DNA from 4 places in the Pseudoalteromonas lipolytica genome. Region 1 is predicted to be linked to each of the others. Evidence: predicted binding sites of a transcription regulator. Region 1 holds the regulator's gene; each other region holds the start of a gene.
What was found. Region 1 encodes sigma-54, which starts transcription at its own class of promoters, with help from an activator protein. Its sites were predicted from a motif close to GTTGGCACGNNNNTNGNNT; they were not measured.
Positions count from the first base shown of each region.

Region 2: a site for sigma-54 is predicted at 3,173-3,191, ahead of D0907_RS12290 (CsbD family protein). Genes of this name have one in related genera too.
Region 3: a site for sigma-54 is predicted at 3,387-3,405, ahead of D0907_RS04030 (BON domain-containing protein). Genes of this name have one in related genera too.
Region 4: a site for sigma-54 is predicted at 2,068-2,086, ahead of flgB (flagellar basal body rod protein FlgB). Genes of this name have one in related genera too.

Region 1 is NZ_CP032090.1:518,480-524,149, forward strand. Features, by position in the region: gene D0907_RS02415 (HPr family phosphocarrier protein) at 150-422, opposite strand; gene rapZ (RNase adapter RapZ) at 432-1,280, opposite strand; gene ptsN (PTS IIA-like nitrogen regulatory protein PtsN) at 1,281-1,733, opposite strand; gene hpf (ribosome hibernation promoting factor) at 1,737-2,024, opposite strand; gene D0907_RS02435 (RNA polymerase factor sigma-54) at 2,051-3,547, opposite strand; gene lptB (LPS export ABC transporter ATP-binding protein) at 3,662-4,387, opposite strand; gene lptA (lipopolysaccharide transport periplasmic protein LptA) at 4,384-4,905, opposite strand; gene lptC (LPS export ABC transporter periplasmic protein LptC) at 4,895-5,449, opposite strand; gene kdsC (3-deoxy-manno-octulosonate-8-phosphatase KdsC) at 5,446-5,670, opposite strand, start outside.
Region 2 is NZ_CP032090.1:2,725,858-2,731,527, reverse strand. Features, by position in the region: gene metH (methionine synthase) at 1-1,592, shown strand, start outside; gene D0907_RS12295 (GGDEF domain-containing protein) at 1,818-2,858, shown strand; gene D0907_RS12290 (CsbD family protein) at 2,937-3,134, opposite strand; gene hrpB (ATP-dependent helicase HrpB) at 3,372-5,670, shown strand, end outside.
Region 3 is NZ_CP032090.1:878,447-884,116, reverse strand. Features, by position in the region: gene D0907_RS04050 (hypothetical protein) at 1-234, shown strand, start outside; gene D0907_RS04045 (hypothetical protein) at 496-1,176, shown strand; gene D0907_RS04040 (tRNA1(Val) (adenine(37)-N6)-methyltransferase) at 1,231-1,929, opposite strand; gene srmB (ATP-dependent RNA helicase SrmB) at 2,006-3,232, shown strand; gene D0907_RS04030 (BON domain-containing protein) at 3,450-3,779, shown strand; gene D0907_RS04025 (hypothetical protein) at 3,825-4,757, opposite strand; gene radA (DNA repair protein RadA) at 4,803-5,670, opposite strand, start outside.
Region 4 is NZ_CP032090.1:1,023,024-1,028,693, forward strand. Features, by position in the region: gene flgA (flagellar basal body P-ring formation chaperone FlgA) at 1-59, opposite strand, end outside; gene D0907_RS04610 (chemotaxis protein) at 202-1,134, shown strand; gene D0907_RS04615 (CheR family methyltransferase) at 1,156-1,986, shown strand; gene flgB (flagellar basal body rod protein FlgB) at 2,120-2,530, shown strand; gene flgC (flagellar basal body rod protein FlgC) at 2,533-2,964, shown strand; gene D0907_RS04630 (flagellar hook assembly protein FlgD) at 2,978-3,661, shown strand; gene flgE (flagellar hook protein FlgE) at 3,712-5,055, shown strand; gene D0907_RS04640 (flagellar basal body rod protein FlgF) at 5,205-5,670, shown strand, end outside.

The DNA of each region.
Region 1 (5,670 bases):
TTAGTATTTGCAGGGATATCGCCGCACTGAGATAAATTTACTAAGAAAAATGTATTTTAGAGAAGCGAGCGATATAAAAGTAGGATATTTAACAGGAATTTTAAATACCCAATGCAAGTTTAACGTAAACAGTCAAGGCTTAGCAAATGCTATTCTTGTTCATGAAAGCGTTGTGCAATTAATTCGCCTATTGCATTGAGTGCTGCGTCAGCATCGGGGCCTTCACACACCACACGGACTTCTTTGCCTTGGCTGCTTTCGAGTAACATTAAGGCTAATACACTATCGCCTTCGGCTTCTTTATCGTCTTGGTAAAGCGTTATTTTAGCATCGAATTGCAGTGCAAGTTGTGCCAAAACCGTGGCTGCTCGTGCATGTAAACCAAGCTTATTTTGGATTAAAAAAGTGTCTTCAGCATGCATCGTCGTTGCCTATTGGGTATCTTGCTCGCGGTGGCGTATTTTCACGTTTGCGTGACTTTTCGAAAAGCTCTCACCAATGGTTTGCGCTAAGTAAACCGAGCGATGTTGTCCACCTGTGCAGCCAATCGCAATGGTTAAATAACTGCGATTATTTCGCTCTAAGTGAGGGAGCCATGTTTGTACAAAGGTTTGAATTTGCCATGTAAACTTTTGCACTATGCTGTGACTAGCAAGGTAATCTTTTACTGGTTGGTCTAAGCCTGTCAGTGGTTTTAGATCCGGTTCCCAGTGTGGATTCGGTAAAAAGCGAGCATCAAATACGTAATCAGCTTCTTTTGGAATGCCGTGCTTAAAGCCAAACGACATAAAAGTAATAATGAGCTTTTTGTCTTTTTTACCCAGTATTTTTTCGCGAATAGATTCGGCAAGCTGATGCACGCTGAGATCGGTCGTATCAATCATAAAATCGGCACGGGTGATCAAAACATCCAGTAATACTTTTTCTTGTTTAATCGCTAAATCAAGCGGCAGCGAGTCAATCGATAATGGGTGTAAGCGGCGAGTTTCAGAGAACCGTTTGATTAGTGTTTGATCATCACTATCTAAATAAAACAACGTGGGTTTTGCAAAGCCCGGTAAATACTCAAGAATATCGTTAAATTCTTGCTGTTCTTTCGGCAGGTTACGCACATCGATACTTACAGCAATTTTGTCGTAATTATCTGACACACTGCGTACTAACGAAGGAAGTAGGTTTACAGGAATATTATCAACGCAGTAATAGCCTAAGTCTTCAAGTACTCGTAAAGCGACCGATTTACCTGAACCAGAGCGACCGCTGATAATAATTAATTCCATTTATGCCTCTGATGCAATGACTTTAAACAGATCACTATCTGTTTTAGCACTGCGTAGCTGTTTACAAAATTCTTTGTCTTTAAGTCTATCAGCAATTGTTGATAAGGTCTTTAGATGAAGTTGACAGTCACCATCTGGTACGATGAGTGCGACAAAAATATCCACTGGACGATTATCAATTGCATCAAAATTTATAGGTGACTCACTCACAATTACAAATGCGTGTGGCTGATCTGCACCGCTCATACGACCATGTGGAATCGCAATACCTCGGCCAATACCCGTGCTGCCCAATTTTTCTCTGTTCAATAGGGCATTGAGTATATCTTGCTGAGATAAATGAGGGAGCTGCTCATGAGCCAGTTCGCTGATAAATTCGAGAATTCTTTTTTTGCTATTAAAAAGGACCGCAGCTTTGCTGCAGTCCTGGTTAGTAAGTGAACTAAGTTTCATAATTTAGTGTCGAGCTAATTTCTCTTTGTGTTTAATTACTTGACGATCAAGTTTATCGATTAACGAGTCGATGGCTGCATACATATCTTGGTGTTCAGTAGAGGCAAATAACTCGCCTCCGTTTACATGTAAAGTTGCTTCTGCTTTTTGGCTTAGTTTTTCTACATCTAGAATGACATGAACATTATTAATGTGGTCAAAATGCCTTTCTAGTTTCGCAAACTTGGTGTTTACATAGTCTCTTAATGAATCTGTGATTTCTACATGACGACCAGTTAAATTTAGTTGCATAAGCATTTTCCTTCTATGTAAAACGTCTAAATCAGACTCTTACGCTGATTCGACGGAGGTATTGCTAGAGACTCTCGATATTTTGCTATTGTCCGTCTAGCTACTTTAATTCCTTGCTCAGCCAATATATCTGCAATTTTGCTATCACTCAATGGTTTAGCTGTGTTTTCTGCGGCGATTAGCTTTTTGATTAAAGCGCGAATTGCCGTAGATGAACACTCACCCCCATTTTCAGTGCTTACATGGCTGGAGAAGAAATATTTCAACTCAAAAATTCCCCGCGGGGTATGCATGTATTTTTGTGTTGTTACTCGCGAAATTGTTGATTCATGCATTTCGACCATTTCTGCGACATCATTTAATACCATGGGTTTCATGGCCTCAGGACCATGTTCAAAGAAAGCCTGTTGTTGTTGAACAATACAGTTAGTCACTTTTAATAACGTGTCATTACGGCTTTCTAAGCTTTTAATAAACCATTTTGCTTCTTGTAAATGAGAGCGAATAAATTGGCTATCACTGCTTGATTTTACAGAACGTGACATCGCCGCATAGTGGCTATTCACTCTGATTTTCGGCATGCAGTCTGGGTTTAGTTCAACTACCCAACGGCCTTTTATTTTTTTTACGGATACATCGGGTATCACGTATTCAGACTCTTCTCTAACAATGGTATCCGCAGGCTTTGGATTTAAGCTGTGGATCAATGTCATGACTTCTTTCAGCTCACTTTCTTTAAGCTTAGTCTTTTTCATCAAAGTGCGATAGTCACGACTCGCTAATAATTCAATATGTTCTGATAACACCATTTTAGTTTCAGCTAAATAGGGGGTGTCAGCATCGAATTGGCGTAATTGAATACACAAACATTCTTGTAAACTACGGGCGCCAATACCGACAGGATCGAATAATTGGATTCTTTTTAAGACAGCTTCGACTTCATCAAGTTCGATTTCTTCTTCATCGTTATTTTGATTGAAGCTTTCAACAATGTCTTCGCAGCTTACGGTTAAAATACCCGAATCATCAATTGCCTCAACAATCGCAACGGCAATCGCTTCGTCTGTTGGGCTGAATGGAGTCAGTTGTAACTGCCACATTAGGTATTCGTGGAGAGTTTCGGTTGATGCGCCTTGGTAAATTGATTCATCTTCAGGCATTGGACCTGAGGAACTTGATGGGGCAGCACTCATGTACTCATCCCACGTAACATCCATTGCTAAGTCGTCACTTACGGTGTCTTTGTTGAGGGCATCACTGCTTTCTTGCTCGTACTCGCTTGCAGCTTCGTCAGCCGACGCGCTTAGTTGGGTATCGTCAGATTCGGCTTTCTGCTCGTTCTTGCCAATACTCTCTTCTGCATAATCTGCTTCTTCAACTTCAAGCAAAGGGTTAGAGTCTAACGCTTCTTGAATTTCTTGCTGGAGATCCAATGTACTGAGCTGCAACAAACGGATAGCCTGTTGCAGTTGTGGAGTCATTGTAAGTTGCTGGCCCATGCGCAGCTGTAATGATTGCCTCATGTATCCCTAACAATCCTTTTTAGTCTTATCAAACAATAGCACGATGCCGTTAACTATTTATTTGATTTATTGTCATTGTTATAAGTCTAGCAGATGCTCTAGTCGGTGGCGTATTTAAAGCCTGAATTGCTCGCCTAGATACACATCGCGTACAGTTTGGTCGGCTAACACATGTTCAGGTGTACCTGATGCAATTAGCTCCCCATGAGAAACAATGTAGGCTTTTTCACAAACATCAAGGGTTTCTCTCACATTGTGGTCAGTAATTAATACACCAATACCACGATTTTTTAAGTGCTCAATAATTTTCTTTATATCTAACACTGAAATAGGATCAACACCAGCAAAAGGCTCATCGAGCAAAATAAATTTAGGGTCAGCGGCCAGTGCGCGTGCTATTTCAACACGACGGCGTTCACCCCCTGACAATGCCATACCTTGGCTGTCACGAATGTGTTGAATGCTAAATTCATCAAGTAAGCTGTTAAGTGTTTCTTCGCGGCCTTGTTTATTGAGATCTTTACGGGTCTCTAAAATGGCCATTAAGTTTTGATAAACAGTCAGTTTTCTAAAAATCGATGATTCTTGTGGCAAATAGCCAATACCTAAGCGAGCGCGGCTGTGCATTGGCAATAAGGTGATGTCGTTATCATCAATGCTTATTTTACCTTTGTCACTGGGCACTAATCCCACAATCATGTAAAAGGTGGTTGTTTTACCTGCGCCATTTGGCCCAAGTAAACCGACAATGCTGCCAGCTTCTACCTCAAGGCCTACATTTTTTACAACTTGGCGACCCTTATAGCTTTTAGCTAATAGCTCTGCTTTTAGTGTGCTCATGGCTGGCCTTCATCGTTCTTTTTGTTATCAACAGGCACTAAAATAGTGTGTACACGATCGGTCGAGTTTTCATCTTTCTCGGCACTTATCAGTTGCTGTTCCATATCGTATGTAATGCTCTTGGCACTGACTTTTTGGCCTGCTTGAGTCACTTGTGCATTGCCAACGAGTGTTAATAAGCGTTTAGCAACATCGTATCGAACTTCTTCAGCACTGGCGCTCATAATAGTGCCGTCAGCTTGTTTTTCTTCAAAGTAAGCGGGCTTTCCTGTGGCAATAATTAATTCAACCGTGCCTTCAACTTCACCTGCATGTGCTTCGAGTCGATCCGCTGTAATACGACGGTTACCATGTATGATCTCGACATTATCTTCGAAGATACCAATGCCATTTTTTAGCTGACCTTCTTGGCGATCAGAGCTAATGCTGATTGGTGTGCCAGCCTGCTCAGCAGCTGCGCCAGAAAACGCAATCAATAAGCTTGGGATCAGGAGTAATTTCTTAAGTTTATTGGTCATAGTATATGGTTCGTGTATGGTTAGTTAACTCAACAATTTCGGCTTTTAAATCGGCTTTTAAACCTTTACCGGTAATTTTTAAATTCGGTCCTGTCAGCGTGACAGGTTGCTTAGAAAACATGGTCATTTTGTCAATGTCGATGTTAATGTTCTCAGCTTTAATATCTTCGATCATGCCATTATGGGTAAGGTTTTTAGCAACCACATCCCCTTCGAATACAAGCTGATCGTTTTCATATAACGTGGCTTCTTTGGCTTTTACTTGCCAAACTTGCTGATCACCGTAAATGGTGAAAATGGGTTGCTCAAAAAAGGTAAACCCGAGCTGTTGATACAGCTCCATTTTAGCTGCGGCCACTTTATGACTGATTTTACCTTGATCATCATAGGCTGTTTGCTTTAATGCGATTGCGGTGTAATCAGGTGTAGCGATAATCTCGTCTTCACTGAGCACTGTGTTTGTCGGTTGATTAAAGTACGGATACCATAACCAAACCATGCTACAAACAAAAACAATACTTAGTAAAATACGGGCTATATTCATGCGCTCGTTCCATCGCTAGTTAGCGGTTTGCCATTTTCTAGCATTAATAAATCAGTTAGTTCACGCACAGCTCCAAAGCCACCAGGTAACAGGGTGGTGTAATGAGCCAGTTTTTTGATTAATGGATGAGCATCATTAACAGCAACGGCAAATCCGACTTTTTCCATAACCGGTAAGTCTGGACCATCGTCACCAATATAGGCAATTTGCTCATCTGTTAA
Region 2 (5,670 bases), 1.4 Mb from region 1:
TGATGGATGGCATGAATGTGGTGGGTGATTTATTTGGTGCAGGTAAAATGTTCTTACCGCAGGTGGTTAAATCGGCGCGCGTAATGAAACGCGCAGTGGCTTACCTAGACCCCTTTATCGAAGCAGAAAAAGAAGAAGGTGCCACGAACGGAAAAGTGGTTATGGCGACCGTTAAAGGCGATGTACACGACATTGGTAAAAACATTGTTGGCGTAGTACTGCAATGTAATAACTACGACGTGATCGATTTAGGTGTGATGGTGCCTGCGGAAAAAATTCTACAAACCGCGATTGACGAAAAAGCCGATATCATCGGTTTATCAGGCCTTATTACGCCCTCATTAGATGAAATGGTGCATGTTGCTAAAGAAATGACCCGTCGTGGTTTCGACTTACCCTTATTAATTGGGGGTGCAACTACCTCGAAAGCCCATACCGCAGTGAAAATTGAGCCACAGTACGATAAAGGTGTGGTGTATGTAAATAATGCCAGTCGTGCCGTTGGTGTGGTCTCTAGCCTATTGTCTAAAGAGTTAAAACCTGCGTTTTTAGAAAAAACCAAAGCGGAGTACGAAAAAGTACGTGAACAGCAATCGCGTAAAAAACCACGCTCGAAGCCTGTCACCATTCAACGTGCTCGCGATAATGCCGCACAACTTGACTGGGATAACTACACCCCACCCGTGCCTAAAAAGCTCGGAGTGACAGAGTTTAAAAATGTGTCGATTGCCACGTTAAGACAGTACATCGATTGGACACCGTATTTCATGACATGGTCAATCGCAGGGAAGTATCCGCGTATTCTTAACGATGAAATTGTGGGTGAGCAAGCGCAAAGCTTATTTGCTGATGCCAATGCGATGCTTGACGATTTAGAACAGTCAGGTGCGCTACAACCACTGGGCGTGATAGGTTTATTCCCGGCAAACCGAGTGGGTGATGACATTGAAATTTACACCGATGAAACGCGTACAGACGTGTTAACAACCTCGTGCCATCTGCGCCAGCAAACAGAAAAAACCGATTTTGCGAATTATTGTTTAGCGGATTACATCGCACCTAAAGGAACCCCCGACTACTTTGGTGCCTTTGCCGTAACCGGAGGGCTTGAAGAAGACGACCTTGCTGATGCCTTCGATGCGAAACAAGATGACTATAACAAAATTATGGTTAAAGCCGTTGCAGACCGTTTAGCAGAGGCTTTTGCGGAGTATTTGCATGAGCAGGTACGTAAAGAGTATTGGGGCTATGCAAGCGATGAAAACTTATCGAATGATGAGCTTATTCGCGAAAATTACCAAGGTATTCGTCCTGCACCGGGTTACCCTGCGTGCCCTGAGCACACAGAGAAAAAGAAAATCTGGCAGCTACTCGATACTGAAAATCGCATAGGTATGAAGTTGACGAGCTCTTACGCAATGTGGCCGGGAGCGGCGGTGTCTGGTTGGTATTTTTCTCACCCGGATTCTAAATACTATGCCGTGGCGCAGATTCAAAAAGATCAGGTTGAAGACTACGCTAAGCGCACCAACATGACGCTTGAAGAAGCAGAGCGCTGGTTATCGCCTAATTTAGGCTATGAGCCAGAGTAAAAAGCAATAACGTGCTATTCAAAAGCACCGTAAGTACTTAACTTACGGTGCTTTTTTGTTTTTATTTAAGGTAAATTGCATTTCTACCTCCGTTAAAACGCGCTTTAAAATCATACTTTCTTCCTTTTAATCAGCATTTAGCATGTGAAATGAGGCCAATATCCTTCAAATTTAAATATTTGTGTTAAAGTTATTAGTGTAAAGCAAGGAAATTAGGGTAAAGGTGTGATTGATTCAAGCAGCGCAAGTGACAAAGATAAAGCGCTATTTTTACGCGTATTTGCATTTATTGGTGCCATTACTTCTTTTGTAATGTCGGTTACAAGCTACCAAGATGGCTACATAACGCTCAGTTTTTTACTGGTTATTGGCGGCTTTGTTTTTGTATCGCCCTTTGTCCTTAAAAATCGCGACCGAACTATTGCTGTGTTAATGCTTTATGCCTTGTACTCGATGATGTGCTTTTTGATTGTGTCGGGTGGTAATAATGGAACTGGGCCTTTGTGGTTATTTATTGTATCGCCTGTTACCTTTTTTATACGAGGTTTAAAACGCGGCGCATTTGACTTAATCATACTGGCTATTGTGATTTCAGTGCTGTTTTACTTCACCGATAAGCTTGGGTATTACAGCTATCCGAATCATTATTTTACGACCCGTGTCATGCTGTGTTTTTCGATTCTTTGTATTCTTGGTGGTTTCTACGAGTATTACCGTAATAAGTACAGTCGAGAGCTTATTGAGCAACTAAAAATAAATCAAAAATTAGCCCGTATTGATGCCATGACCGATTTGTTTAATCGCCGTTATGCTACGGAATGCTTGCAAGATGCGCGTTTTAACGAAGGGGCTGTCTTTTTGTTGATTGATGTAGATAACTTTAAACAAGTGAATGACACCTATGGTCATCAAATTGGTGATGATGTGCTCACTTTCATTGCTTCAATTCTCAAAAGTGTGAGTGGCGAAGAAGACATTGTTGCTCGCTGGGGCGGAGAAGAGTTCCTTATTGTGACCCCGCAAGGACATGAGCGTAGAGCAAGACAATTAGCTGAAAACATTCACCAGCAATTGGCGCAACATGCATTTCAACAAGGGGTTCATAATTTTAAAGTGACGCTGAGCATAGGGCTTCATCAGCGGGCTTCTAACGAGAGCATTGATCACTGTTTAAGTGTGGCAGATAAGTGTTTATACCTTGCTAAATCACACGGTAAAAACCAAACCGTTGCTGAGCTAGATAGTGAAACACATTCACCTGCTTAGGTAATAAAAAACCGCCAAAATGAAGTGACCCCCAATAGTTGGACATTCCAATTACTGGGGGTCTTTTTATGTGCAAAATTAGTGACTATTTTCAAAGTCACTAACTTCGCTCTCAGCTTCTTCTTTCGATTTGCCGTATTTTTGTTGGATTTTACCAACAAGCTCTTTACGGCTACCTTCAATTTTATCTAAATCGCCATCGGTAAGTTCACCCCATTTACGTTGTGCTTTACCTTTTAACTCTTTCCAATTGCCTTCTAAACGATCGCTGTTCATCATAATCTCCTTACTTTGTTAAACATTCACTTTAATAAAAGCAACCGTTATGCCATTCATGGTTTATATATAACCAACTGAATTACATCGTTTTTATTATTATGATTAGACATAGAGTGTTACACGCCTGCAATTTGTACTGGGTTTTAAGGAAAACCTTGTAATTCTTTCATTCAATGAGAGGCTGTTCATCGTTTTTTGATACAATGGGCAAAAAGAAAGTAAGAGATGCCAGACGTGCTGCCAGTTGAAGATATTTATCAATCCCTGCTAACAACAATAAAAAATAACCCTATGGCCTTATTACAAGCACCACCGGGCGCAGGTAAATCAACATGGCTGCCACTCACATTAATGCGTGAAGGGCACTTTAAACACATTGTCATGTTAGAGCCAAGACGTCTGGCTGCACGTAATATTGCCCAGTATTTGGCGAGCCAACAAAACGAAAAAGTCGGTGAAAGTGTCGGTTTGCGTATTCGAGGGGAGTCAAAAGTGAGCCCCGCCACTCGGCTTGAGATTGTCACCGAAGGTATGCTGACCCGTATGCTGCAAAACGATCCTGAGCTAAGTGGCGTTGATTTACTTATTTTTGATGAGTTTCATGAGCGTTCAATTGCTGCAGATACCGCGCTTGCCTTTGCCCTTGAAACGCAAGCGGCATTGAGAGACGACTTAACAATATTACTGATGTCGGCCACCTTAGACGGTGAGCGGTACAGTGAGTTTTTTGACTGCCCAATAATATCCTCTGAAGGGCGAAGTTACCCGATTGATGAAGTGTATATTCCACTCAAAGACGAAAGCCGATGGCTCGATGATATACCCGCAATTATTAAACAAGCGCTCAATGAGCAAGCTGGCAGCGCATTAGTTTTTTTACCCGGACAGCGCGAAATATTACGGGTGCAGCAAGCACTAAGCGACCTTGCAGATCAGTGCGAGGTGTTTACTTTATTTGGTGAACAAAACAAAGCAGAACAACAAGCTGCAATCGCCCCTACAACGAAAGGGAAGCGTAAAGTTGTGTTGACCACCAATGTAGCTGAAACCAGTTTAACCATCGAAGGTATACGTATTGTAATTGACAGTGGTAAGCGCCGTGCAGCCAGCTTTAATTTAAAAACCGGTGTTACAGAGCTTATAACGCAAAATATTTCGCGCTCATCGGCGGTGCAGCGAGCCGGTCGCGCAGGGCGTATTGAACCGGGCGTGGTGTATCGCTTAGGGAGTAAGCAAACCTTTGAGCGTCGCAATAATCACGACGCACCAGACATTCTCACCAGTGATATTAGCCAGTTATTACTTGAGGCAAAGCAATGGGGCGCTTCACTTGAAGAGCTAAGCCTGCTTGATGTACCAAGCAAGCAACAAATTAAGCAAGCAACAGCGCTGTTGAAAATGCTGGAAGCCATAGATGAAAATGACAAGCTGACACCGCTTGGCAGTCAAATGCTCAGCTTTGGTGCCGATATTCGGTTGTCACATATGCTGATTAAAGCACAAAAATTACAAGTAACGATGCCAGGTATATATGAGCTAGCGGCGTATTTAATCGCCTTACTCGAAAGCCGCATAACGATGCCTGCCGACCTTAATTTGGCGCTGCATAGCCAGCATACAAAGCCGCACCCCGTGTTTAAACAGCAATTAAACTATTGGTTATCACGTTTGCAATTAAAAGCAGCCTTTGAGCTTAAAACGCAATACCTTGCCTTGCTGGTGGCGTTTGCATTTCCTGACCGATTGGCGAAAAAACGCGGTAATGGTTACTTACTTACCAATGGCGCAGGTGCTGATTTAAGTGAAGAGTTTTGGCATAACGATGACTACATTGCCATTGCCAGCATGGGCGGCCATAAAGGGAGTCGCGTATTTGCTGGCGTGGCGTTTGTGCCCAGTGAACTTGAAGATGAACTCGGCCATTTATTCACATCGCAGACGCGATGTGAATACGACGAAAAAACAGGACGTTTCATCCATCAAGATGAAGTAAAACTAGGGGCTATCACAGTATCAAGTCAGCCAAGTAAACAGCCGCTTGATAAAGCTCAGCGCACTCAAGCGTGGTTAAACTTATTTAGCAAGCATGGTTTTCAGTTATTTAATGAGCAAACTGACAATGAACAGTTACTCACTCGTATGAGTTTGGCAAGCACGCTGTTGCCAGAGTCATTCCCGACCATTAATCGAGATGAACTACGTGCACATAGCCAATGGTTAGCGCCTTACCTGAGTGATATTAAAAATCTTGAGCAGTTAAAAAAGTTTAATTACGGCGAAGCACTAAAAAATTGTTTTGATTGGCAACAACAAAGTGCATTAAATGAGTTACTGCCATTGCGTTTAACTGTGCCAAGTGGCTCTAATGTAAGAATTACCTACCAGCTCGATGGCCCTGCAAAGCTGAGTGTGCGTATGCAAGAAGTGTATGGCATGACCAGCACACCTTTGCTTGCACAAGGTAAGTTACCGTTATTAATGGAGCTTTTATCACCTGCAAAACGGCCTCTGCAGCTTACTCAAGATTTAGCGA
Region 3 (5,670 bases), 360 kb from region 1:
GCCGACCCCTGCCCTGCCACACGCGTGCTAATAGAAACCAAAGACCCTTTACCTGATATCGATGGCTTATTGATAAAACGCCGTTTTAGTATCATAGATTTTTGCAGTGCTGAAATAGAAAAACAGCACACAAAAGCAGTCTTAGACGCCTTGCTTGAGCTTGAGCATGTTCAACAAATTCAACTTGATGAAGTAATGCAGCTGCAACCTCCCGTGCAATTAAGTGCAAAATAGAGGTACATTCAACGCATCAATATGCCATACCAATTCGCTTAATTAAGTGCGCTATTTTGGGGCGATAAAACCTCGTTGAAAACAAGGCAAAGGTTTCGTTATTTAGTTGTTCTCGGCAATTGCTCCTGCATTGCTCTGCATCCATGCAGTCGTAAATCAGCAATGTTTAACACAGGTCGCAACCGGTTTAATCCCTCAAAATAATTAAGCATTTTTGCGAATTGATACCATACGGCAGCTTCATTAGTAAAAGGATAAACAATGAAAAATGCGCTATTTTTACTCTTTGCAACAACGCTGCTTGTAGGGTGTGATGAGTTAGAAGTCGAGGAAAGTCATGATTTTGGCAACCAGATATATGAGAACAAGTATACACTGATAAACACCACCGCCTTAGAGGTTGACTACTCCATGGCAAATACCGACCTGTTTGGTAACGCAAGAGAAGTCAGTGATGCGCAATATTATGTAGACACGCTCGCATCAGGTTCATTACCTGTTGATATAACACACCTTCACAATGAACGACGCCATATTTCATTTTATGTAGAAGATCACAGTGAAGCGAGCAACTTCGCAGAGCAAATGTATCAAGTGGACAACGACCAGCCTTACCATTTTGTCGCCTGGCAAAGTGGAGAAAAGCTGCGTTTAACGCTCATAAAACAGACTCAAAGTAACAAAGAGGGCTTTTTTGCCGTCCGCTTTCTTGCCACCGAAAACATTCGCTTAAAAATAGAGAATCAAATAGTTAACCTATATCAAAATCAATTAAGTACGTGGTATCACACTGATGACTGCGCAGATGATATTAAAGTCTCTCGACTGAATGATGAAGGTAAGCGTGTTGATGAATCAGTTGCCATTTGTCATGCCTCATATGGACACTCTTATACATTATTAGTAAGCGAAGATGGTCTACAAGCGAGCATCAGTGAATAGCAAATACGACCTTTTAGAGTAAAGTGATGACGGACTATTAATGGCTGGTATGCGTCACATTTTCAAATAAAAGTCCTTGCATAGCGCACTATATTCAGCACTGTACGCGCCACTGTTTGCATGAATCGTTAAATGTGTTGTCGTTAAAGGGGCTGCAACCTGACTAAATAACATTAAACTGCGACTGGGTGCTTTTTTCTCGGTTGTTTTAACTAAACACAGGTGGTTTAAATACCAGCCTTCTTGCTCTGCAATGGCAATAAATTGCTCGGCCTCAGGACAAGGCAGTATCACATTGAGCAGAGTATGTGCATGACTCAGCGCACTACACGCTTTGATTAATTCGCTAAAACTCAATCCATCGGTGTGGCGCGCTGTATTGCGTGCTGCATTATCGCCTTTAAGGCTGGCATTGAAATAAGGTGGATTAGTGATAATTGCATCAAAGGGGGTTGCTGCTTTAAAAGACTGCACAGCCCCTTGATAAAGCATAATGTCAGGCCAAGGGCTATTAGCAAAATTAGCGCGAGCATCAATACACGCGTTAACCTCTATTTCGATAGCGTTAACAACCGCCTTCGGCGCACGTTGTTTTGCCATTAAAGCAAGCAACCCGGTGCCTGTGCCAATATCAACAATTCGTGCAGCATCGCTTACATGTGCCCATGCCCCCAACAAAATCCCATCTGTTGAAACTTTCATTGCAGTGTGAGTTTGCCCTATCGAAAACTGTTTAAACACAAAACCTGACATTTTTTCACCTTTTCATTCACCAACAGCTGGATAGCGCGTATAATTAACGCCAATTGTCCTCTATTTATGTCACTCTATGCAATTTTCTGAATTTGATATCGATAACAAGCTGTTAAATGCCATTAATAAAATGGGTTTTGATACGCCAACCAGCATTCAACAACAAGCGATCCCTGAAGCATTACAAGGGCGCGATATTTTGGCATCTGCACCCACAGGTACCGGTAAAACAGCCGCGTTTTTGATCCCAGCTATTCAATACTTGCTTGATTTCCCTCGTCGTGACCCTGGTTTTGCCCGCGTACTTATCATGACTCCTACTCGCGAGCTTGCTTATCAAATCCATGAGCATTGTGAACAGCTTGCTGAGCAAACACACCTTAAAATAGGTGTTGTGACGGGCGGCATTAACTATGGAACGCACAAAGAAATTTTTGAGAACAATAACGACATTCTTATCGCGACACCTGGGCGCTTAATGGAATACCTCGAAACCGAGAACTTCCATGCTGAAAATGTCGAAATGCTTATTTTAGACGAAGCCGACCGCATGCTCGATATGGGCTTTCGTAAAGAAATGCTGCGTATTTGTGATGAAGCCAGAAATCGTCGTCAATGTTTTCTATTTTCAGCCACACTTGAAGGTGACAGTGTTGAGCTTTTCGCTGAGCGTATTTTAAATGATCCTGCGCTACTAGAAGCAGAATCGTCGCGTAAAGAAAAAGCAAAGATCCACCAGTGGGTTCACTTAGCCGACGACTACAACCATAAGCTTAAAATGTTAGTCGATATCTTAAACGGCGATGATATCCATAAAGCGATAGTGTTCGTTAAGACCCGTGAACGCCTAGAATCATTAATTGGTGCGTTAAATAACGAAGGACTGCGCGTTGCTTGGTTACGTGGTGAAATGCCACAAGATAAACGCATGAAAGCAATGGAGAACTTCCATTCTGGCCGCAATAAAATATTGGTAGCAACCGATGTGGCTGCCCGTGGTATTGACGTGGCAGATATCAGCCATGTGATTAACTTTGATATGCCTCGCACCGCAGACATATACGTTCACCGTATTGGACGTACTGGTCGTGCAGGCAAAAAAGGAATCGCGATTTCATTTATCGAAGCGCATGACGTTGCCATTTTAGGCAAAGTTGAGCGTTACATCGAACAAAAACTAAAGCGTCGAGTAATCAAAGGGATAGAGCCGCAACACAAAGAAGCAAAAATCCCTTCTAAAAAGAAAAAAGATCCAGCAAAGATCAAAGCGAAGAAAAAGGCAAAACCAAAAAAGAAAAAGTAGTGCGTGCTTAATAAGCCTTGTTAATAAAAATGCCGAGCCTGTCTCGGCATTTTTATCGCTGTTATTTGCCGTGTCTTTTTTACTGAACTATGTGTAATTACTTCACATACAGTTTCTTCAAAAAAATAAAACCTATAAAAATCAACAAACTAAAATTGGAACAGAATTTGTAATTGTTCATACAGAGTTCAATCTGTCATTATTGCGAGGGAATTGTATGAGCCGTTTCAAATTATCTGTTGTCGTAACCTTATTTAGCTGTCTTTTTTTATTGGCTTGCGCCACACAAGTCAGTGCCAACACCCATGTTTTAACAACCAGTACTTCGGCGCAACCGCGATTACAGCAAGTGGCTTTAAAGAAACTAACGAATAACCGCAATTTTAAAATTGAAAACTTACAGGTTATTGTAAGTGGCGATACGATTGAATTATTAGGTTCAACGGAAACGGGGTTTCAACGTGCGCTGGCACAAAAGTTCTTAGAACACAGTCAGGGTGTAAGGCATGTAAAAAATAACCTTAAAGTGAGTAAACTAGAGAGTTGAACACTTTAAGGTTATTGCAGCTAACGCACGGCTGCGGTCAGCGGGTTATTCACCACTGGCTTTTAAATTAATAAATTTCGCAAGCTCTTCAGGCTGACCAACCAGCATCATGATTTGCTGGTTGATTTGCATCATCGACTTGCCTTCAGGTAGGCGTGCCGATAAAGACAATTTTGATAAACCACTGGCAAAGTTTTTAATCGCAGTGTCTAACTCCGCACTTACAGGAGCTTGTTGTAATTGCATTGCCACAACTTGCTCAAGGTCATCAAGTGTCATGCCTTGCGCTTTTAAGAAGCTTTCGACAACAGTTTTAAGTTCACCGTCGTCGTTGATTTCAAGCTCGATACTGCGCGGCTCTAATTGGCTCATTGCCGCCATCATTTTTGATTGTTGCTGTAGTTGTTGCTCTAAAGTGAGCTCAGCCCCATTCGCAGCATTTTGTGCTTGGCTGATTGATAAAGATGCTTCCATCAACGCCGTTGAATTTGCTAAACCAAGATTAAAACGTACATCAGCCACTTCGTTTGCCTTCACGTTAAGCGCAAACTTGCTATCACCTGACTCTTTGTTGTAATCAAGCGATGAATTCACGTTGTAACTCGTTGCGGCAAGCTTATTATTCGCACTGTCTGGAAGTTGCGATAAAAACTCATCACTAAAGCGGAAATTTGTCATCACGAAGCCCGTGTGGGGTGGGATCGCATCAACTTCGTAACCCGTCACTTCAATATTGTCGATAGTGGCAATGGTTTCATCGCCTTCAATGCTTTGCACATTTATACCAGACAACTGCATGCTGCTACTGAACACGCTTGCTGAAATATCGCTGTAAGTGATATCTACACCACTTTGGCTTGATAAAGCGCTTAGTTGCTTATCAACAACCTTTTTCACTTCCTGTGTTGCTGTATAGTTTGCGTAAACGACGCCACCTACAGCTGCAGCAACAACGGCTGCAATTACTAACTTTTTCATTTTATTTCCTTTGATTGGTGTTTTTTATAGTCTATCAAATTACAACTAGTTTATTAAAGACAGTAACTCATGCACTGTTTTAACAGGTGTAATTTTTGCGCCCAATCCTTCCATTGATTTATGGTAGTTACGATATGGAATAAAAATTTCAGTGAAACCATGCTGAGCGGCTTCTTTTACTCGCGGCACCCCACTGTCGATGGGCCTAACGTCACCATTTAAGCTTAATTCGCCCATAATACAGGTGGTTCTTGGCACAACAAATTCATTCAAACTACTCAACAATGCCGTAACTAATGCTAAGTCGATACAGGTTTCAGACTCATCAATTTTTAGGCCACCGACAATATTAAAAAACGTGTCATGAAAGATTTTAGTCTTGGTGTGTTTACGCAAAATCCCTGTGAGCATTTTGATACGATTCATATTTAAGCCAACACACACTCGTTGCGGAAACTCAGCCTCGGTTTCTGTGGTTAAGCACTGAATCTCTAACAATAAATTACGATTACCTTTACGAATACATGTAATAGCCGATCCCGGCGATTCGGTGCTTGACCCCGATAAAAATATTTCGCTTGGGTTGTCAACACTGAGCATACCGCGCTCACACATTCTAAAAATACCGACGGTATCAATATCGCCAAAACGGTTTTTATTGGCACGTAAGGTACGAATTTGCCCATCGTTGGTATCAATATGCAGCAGCGCATCAACAATATGCACTAAGGTTTGCGGGCCTGCGATTTCGTTGTTTTTATTTACGTGAGCAATAATGAACATGGTGACGTCATTTTGCTTACAATATTGAGTGAGTGCTTGTGCTGCACTTTTAACTTGTGAAGGAGAGCCTGGGCTGCCATTAGCGGCTTCTGTCACAACCGCTTGAATTGAATCGATCACCGCAAACTTA
Region 4 (5,670 bases), 500 kb from region 1:
AACAAGCTAGAAAGAAAATAAAAAACACTGTATCTTCGGCTTTTTTTTAACAAACTCATATTGTTTCGACTATGCTTATTGTTGAAAACAAGGTATAAATATTTTGCGTCAAAAAACAGACGCTTCGTAACCTTATGTAGCTTTAACACAAAGTAAGCAATTATTGTTCCGGCTCTGGTTGTTTATCTTTAGGAGATTGAAATGGCAGGCATTTTAGACTCAGTAAACCAGCGTACACAGTTGGTTGGGCAAAACCGCCTTGAATTACTATTATTCAAACTCAGAGGGCGACAACGCTTTGGTATTAACGTGTTTAAAGTAAGAGAGGTTCTACAATGTCCACCGCTTACAAACATGCCAAAATCGAATGCTTATATTCGTGGTGTTGCACACATTCGTGGTCAAACCATTTCTGTTATCGATTTATCAATGGCTGTTGGCGGTCCTGCCATTGAAAATATCAAAGATAGTTTTATTATCATTGCGGAATACAATCGTTCAGTGCAAGGGTTCTTAGTCGGTGGCGTAGAGCGCATCGTTAATATGAACTGGGAAAAAATTATGCCGCCACCTTCAGGTGCAGGGCGTTACTCTTATTTAACCGCGGTCACTGAAATAGAAAACGAACTGGTAGAAATCTTAGACGTCGAGAAGATCCTTAACGAAATTTGCCCTGTTAACACTGAAGTAAGTGCGGATGTGATTGGTGAGGGAGAAATCCAAAAAGATTTAGGGGAGCGAATCGTTTTTATTGCTGATGACTCGGCCGTTGCGCGTAATCAGGTAAAACGTGCGTTAGAACCTCTCGGTGTACAAACTGAACTCGCTAAAAATGGTAAAGAAGCTTTAATACGCTTACGTGAAATAGCAGAACTTGATTGTGTAAATAATATTACTGAGCGAGTTGGCTTGTTAATTTCAGACGTTGAAATGCCAGAAATGGATGGCTACACCTTAACCGCAGAAATTAAGGCCGATCCAAAATTATCACCTTTGCATGTAATCTTGCATACATCACTCAGTGGTGTTTTTAATCAAGCGATGATAGAAAAAGTGGGTGCCGATGATTTTATTGCAAAATTTAACCCAGACGAATTAGCGACTGCCGTTAAAAAGTGGGTTCATTGTGATTAATTATTTATAGGTGGTATTACTTTGGAAAATAAGCACTTACAACAAAGCGAATACGATCAGTTCCGCTCTTTTTTAGAGCAACAATGTGGCATTGTACTAGGCGATAACAAACTTTATTTAGTGAAAAGTCGCTTGGCGCCATTGATGGCGCGTTTTAATGTTGAGTCATTGTCACAGTTGGTAAGTAAAACCTTGAGTCCTCACGAGAGGCAGCTTCGTGCCGCAGTGGTTGATGCAATGACAACAAACGAAACTTTGTGGTTTCGTGATCAATACCCATTTGAATTGCTTAAAACTAAACTTTTCCCTGAATTCAAAGAATTGCGTCGTCCAATTAAAATTTGGTCAGCGGCAAGTTCATCAGGTCAAGAACCGTATTCTATTGCCATGTCGGTTGCTGAGTTTCAATCTAAGCAACCTGGCGTTTTAAAAATGGGCGCACAAATTATCGGCACAGATATTTCTAATACTATGCTTGATATGTGCAAAAACGCAGAATATGACTCACTGGCTTTGGCACGTGGCCTGTCTGTTGAAAGACGTCAAAAGTTTTTTAAAGACAGTGGTAACGGTATGGCTCAAGTAGTTGATCCAATAAAGAAAATGGTCAGTTTTAGGCATTTAAACTTATTGGATTCGTATGCCTTGATGGGTAAATTTGATATTATTTTTTGCCGTAATGTATTGATCTACTTTGCACCCGAAGTAAAAGCAAAAATTATCGCGCAATTTGCGCAAGCACTTAATCCAAAAGGGTACCTGTTTTTAGGCGCTTCAGAGTCAATGGCTGGCCTTAGTGACAGTTTTGATATGGTGCGATGTAATCCGGGTATCATCTACCAGAAAAAGTAATCTTTCCTTAGCAACCTAGTTCTTAGGTTGCTAATTTCATTATATATCAACACCTTAATTATAAAATAATCATGCTTAATTTTTGGCTTACCTTTTGCATTAGCTAAGGAGAGTCAAATTTTTGGAGATGGTTATGGCTATCAGTTTTGATAAAGCATTCGGTGTGCATCCTCATGCCATGTTGATCCGTTCACAACGCGCTGAGTTATTAGCGACAAATATCGCTAATGCTGATACGCCGGGCTATAAAGCGAAAGATGTCGATTTTGCATCCGCATTAAAAGCGGCAAAAAGCAACCAGCACGGCGGCAATAGCATGGTAAGAACGGATGAGAAACACCTTGCCGGTGGCAGTCGATTTGTTGGTAATTCAGAAATGTTTCGTACGCCAAATCAAGCAGATACAGGTGATGGTAACTCTGTTGATATACAAGTGGAACGAAACTTGTATGTACAAAACTCATTAGAGTATCAGGCAAGCCTGCAATTTATGAGTAGTAAAATTAAAGGCCTTAAAAAAGCCCTCGGTAGTCAAGGAGCTTAATCATGAGTTTATATAATGTTTTTGATATTTCGGGCACGGGTATGAGCGCACAAAATGTTCGCTTAAATACCACAGCAAGTAATATTTCGAATGCAAATACAATTAGCTCAAGCCAAGACCAGACATACCGAGCGCGCCATCCTGTGTTTGCTGCTGAACTTACAAAAGCGTCAGCATCGCAAAGTAATCCGCAGGGCTCTTCTGTTGGCGTTAAAGTATTAGGCATTGTAGAGAGCGATAAGCCGCTACAAATAGAATACAACCCGAATCACCCCAGCGCGGATGAAAATGGGTATATCTATAAACCAAATGTCAACGTTGTAGAAGAAATGGCTAATATGATTTCTGCCTCTCGCTCTTACCAAACAAATGTGCAAGTTGCTGATGCAGCTAAGCAAATGTTAAGTAAAACACTGTTGTTAGGACAACGGTAATCGAGGATAAGTTATGAGTAACGACATCAGCTCTGCATCATCATCCTATATGGATAGCTTGCGTTGGAATGAGACAAACACGCCAACAGCAAAAGAAGACAGTAATACACTGTCTCAAGAAGATTTCTTTTCGTTGTTAACGCAGCAGTTGTCGTTTCAAGATCCGAGCAATCCTGCTGATAACGATCAAATGATTGCGCAAATGACGAACTTTACCATGGCAGAAGGTATTTCAAATTTAAACACAAAATTTGAGTCACTCACTGCATCCATGACATCAAATTCGGCATTACAAGCGTCAACGTTAGTGGGTAAGCAAGCATTGCTTGAGTCAGAGACTATTGACTTTGATGGCGAAAATTTAGCTAAAGGTTCCGTTGTGGCAGAAACAACTGTTGAATCTCTTACGTTAAGAATCACTGATTCGACGGGACAATTAGTTCGCACTATTGATTTAGGATCGAAATCTGCCGGTGCTCACCGTTTCGAGTGGGATGGTAAAGATGGTGAGGGCAATGTTCTTCCTGAAGGCGAATACAATATTAGCGCTGAAGGCTTCGTAAATGGAGACTACAGCAGCATGCCTCTGGCAACCTTTAAGAACATTGAAAGTGTCAATATTAATGGCAGCAGCGGCATTATCGTAAATACAAAAGAGGGTGCGGTTAGGCTAACTGATATAGCTGAAATCGCATAATTAAAAAGGTTTGGGTTAGCTTAGGCTAAGAGATAGGTTAGAGGTGAGTTATGAGCTTCAATATTGCATTAACAGGTTTAGCAGCCGCACAAAAAGATTTAGACGTAACGGCAAATAATATTGCCAACGTAAACACAACGGGCTTTAAAGAGTCGCGTGCTGAGTTTGCTGATGTGTACGCATCGTCAGTATTTAGTTCTGGTAAAACAAAAAACGGCGACGGTGTTAAAACAGCAACGGTTGCACAACAGTTTCACCAAGGGTCGTTATCATTCACAAATAACTCACTTGATTTAGCAATCACAGGGGAAGGTTATTTTGCGATGAGTGATGACATCGCATCACAAGACTTTACATATACGCGTGCGGGTGCATTTAAATTAAATGCAGATAACTTTGTTGTTGATGCCAATGGTAACTACTTGCAAGGTTTCCCTGTTGACCCATCAACGGGTAATACGACGTCGGTAAGTTTAAGTACTACTTCACCGATTCAAATTCCTGATGCTTCAGGTTCGCCTCGTCATACGAGTAATATCTACAGCTCAATGAATTTAGACGCACGTGTCGATACGCCAACAACGACAACCTTTGATCCAACTGATAGCACGAGCTATAACTCGTCTACTTCAACAACTGTTTATGACTCATTAGGTGAGCCGCATGTTGTACAGTTATTTTTTGTAAAGCAAGACCCTACAGCAACGCCAAATACGTGGGAAGTGTACGCCACAATGGATGGTCAAGCGTTTGATGCTTCAGGTGCTGCAACGGGCACAGGTGCACACACGCCAATTGATACACTTGAGTTCACGGCGGCGGGTTTACCGAACGTAACCGCTCCAGAAACCACATTTGATGACATTATTTTGCCTTCAGATGCTTCGACAGGTTTATCGACACTACTTGGTAATGGCGCACAGTTCCCGAATGAAATCACGGTTAATTGGCGTGATGAAGCAGGCACCGCTAATAAAGTGCCTACGCAATACGCTAGTAACTTTGAAGTAAAAGCACTTGAGCAAGATGGTGCGACAGTCGGTCGTTTAGCGGGCATTGATATTGGTGCAGATGGAAAAGTAGTTGCTTCATACAGCAATGGCGATACTTCATTCTTAGGCCAAGTGGCTATGGTGCGCTTTTCAAACTCTCAAGGCTTACAACAAGCAGGTGACACTTCTTGGAAGAAAAGCCTAACCTCGGGCGAGCCTATTGCGGGTGAGCCCAACTCAGGCACATTGGGTTCAATTAACTCATCAGCACTTGAGCAATCAAACGTTAACTTAACGAATGAGCTGGTTGACCTTATCAGCGCACAGCGTAATTTCCAGGCGAACTCACGTGCCTTAGAAGTTAACTCAACATTACAACAAAATATCTTACAGATCCGTTAATTTTAGCGGCTCTAAGCTTAATCCGACACGAAAGGCTGCCCCCTCTATTGGCAGCCTTTTTTTATTTTCCTTTTCTTATTTCCGCGTCAATTTTACTTTGGCACTTTTATTGCATTTCATAGTTATCGTATTTTTAGTGAGTCAATGTTATGGACAAAATGGTCTACATTGCCATGTCTGGTGCAAAGCAAAGCTTGCGTGGCCTTGAATTAAAGGCAAACAACTTAGCAAATGCAAACACCACTGGCTTTAAAGCTGATTTTGCACAAGCACGCTCAATGCAAGCATTTGGCGAAGGCTTGCCATCGCGTGTATTCGCAATGCAAGAGCGCCCAGGTTCTAACATGGAGTCGGGTGGTTTTGTTGAAACAGGCCGAGAACTTGATATTGCCATGAGTGATCGGGGTTGGTTAAGCGTACAAGATGCATCGGGCAATGAAGCCTATACCAAAACAGGCACGCTGAATATTACTCCCGATGGCGCATTGATGACCAGTCATGGTCGTCAAGTTATTGGCGAAGGTGGCCCCATTATTTTGCCTTTACCAATCGAGAAGATTGAATTTAGTTCTGATGGGTCAATTCAGGTGCGTCCACAAGGGGCACCTGCAAACT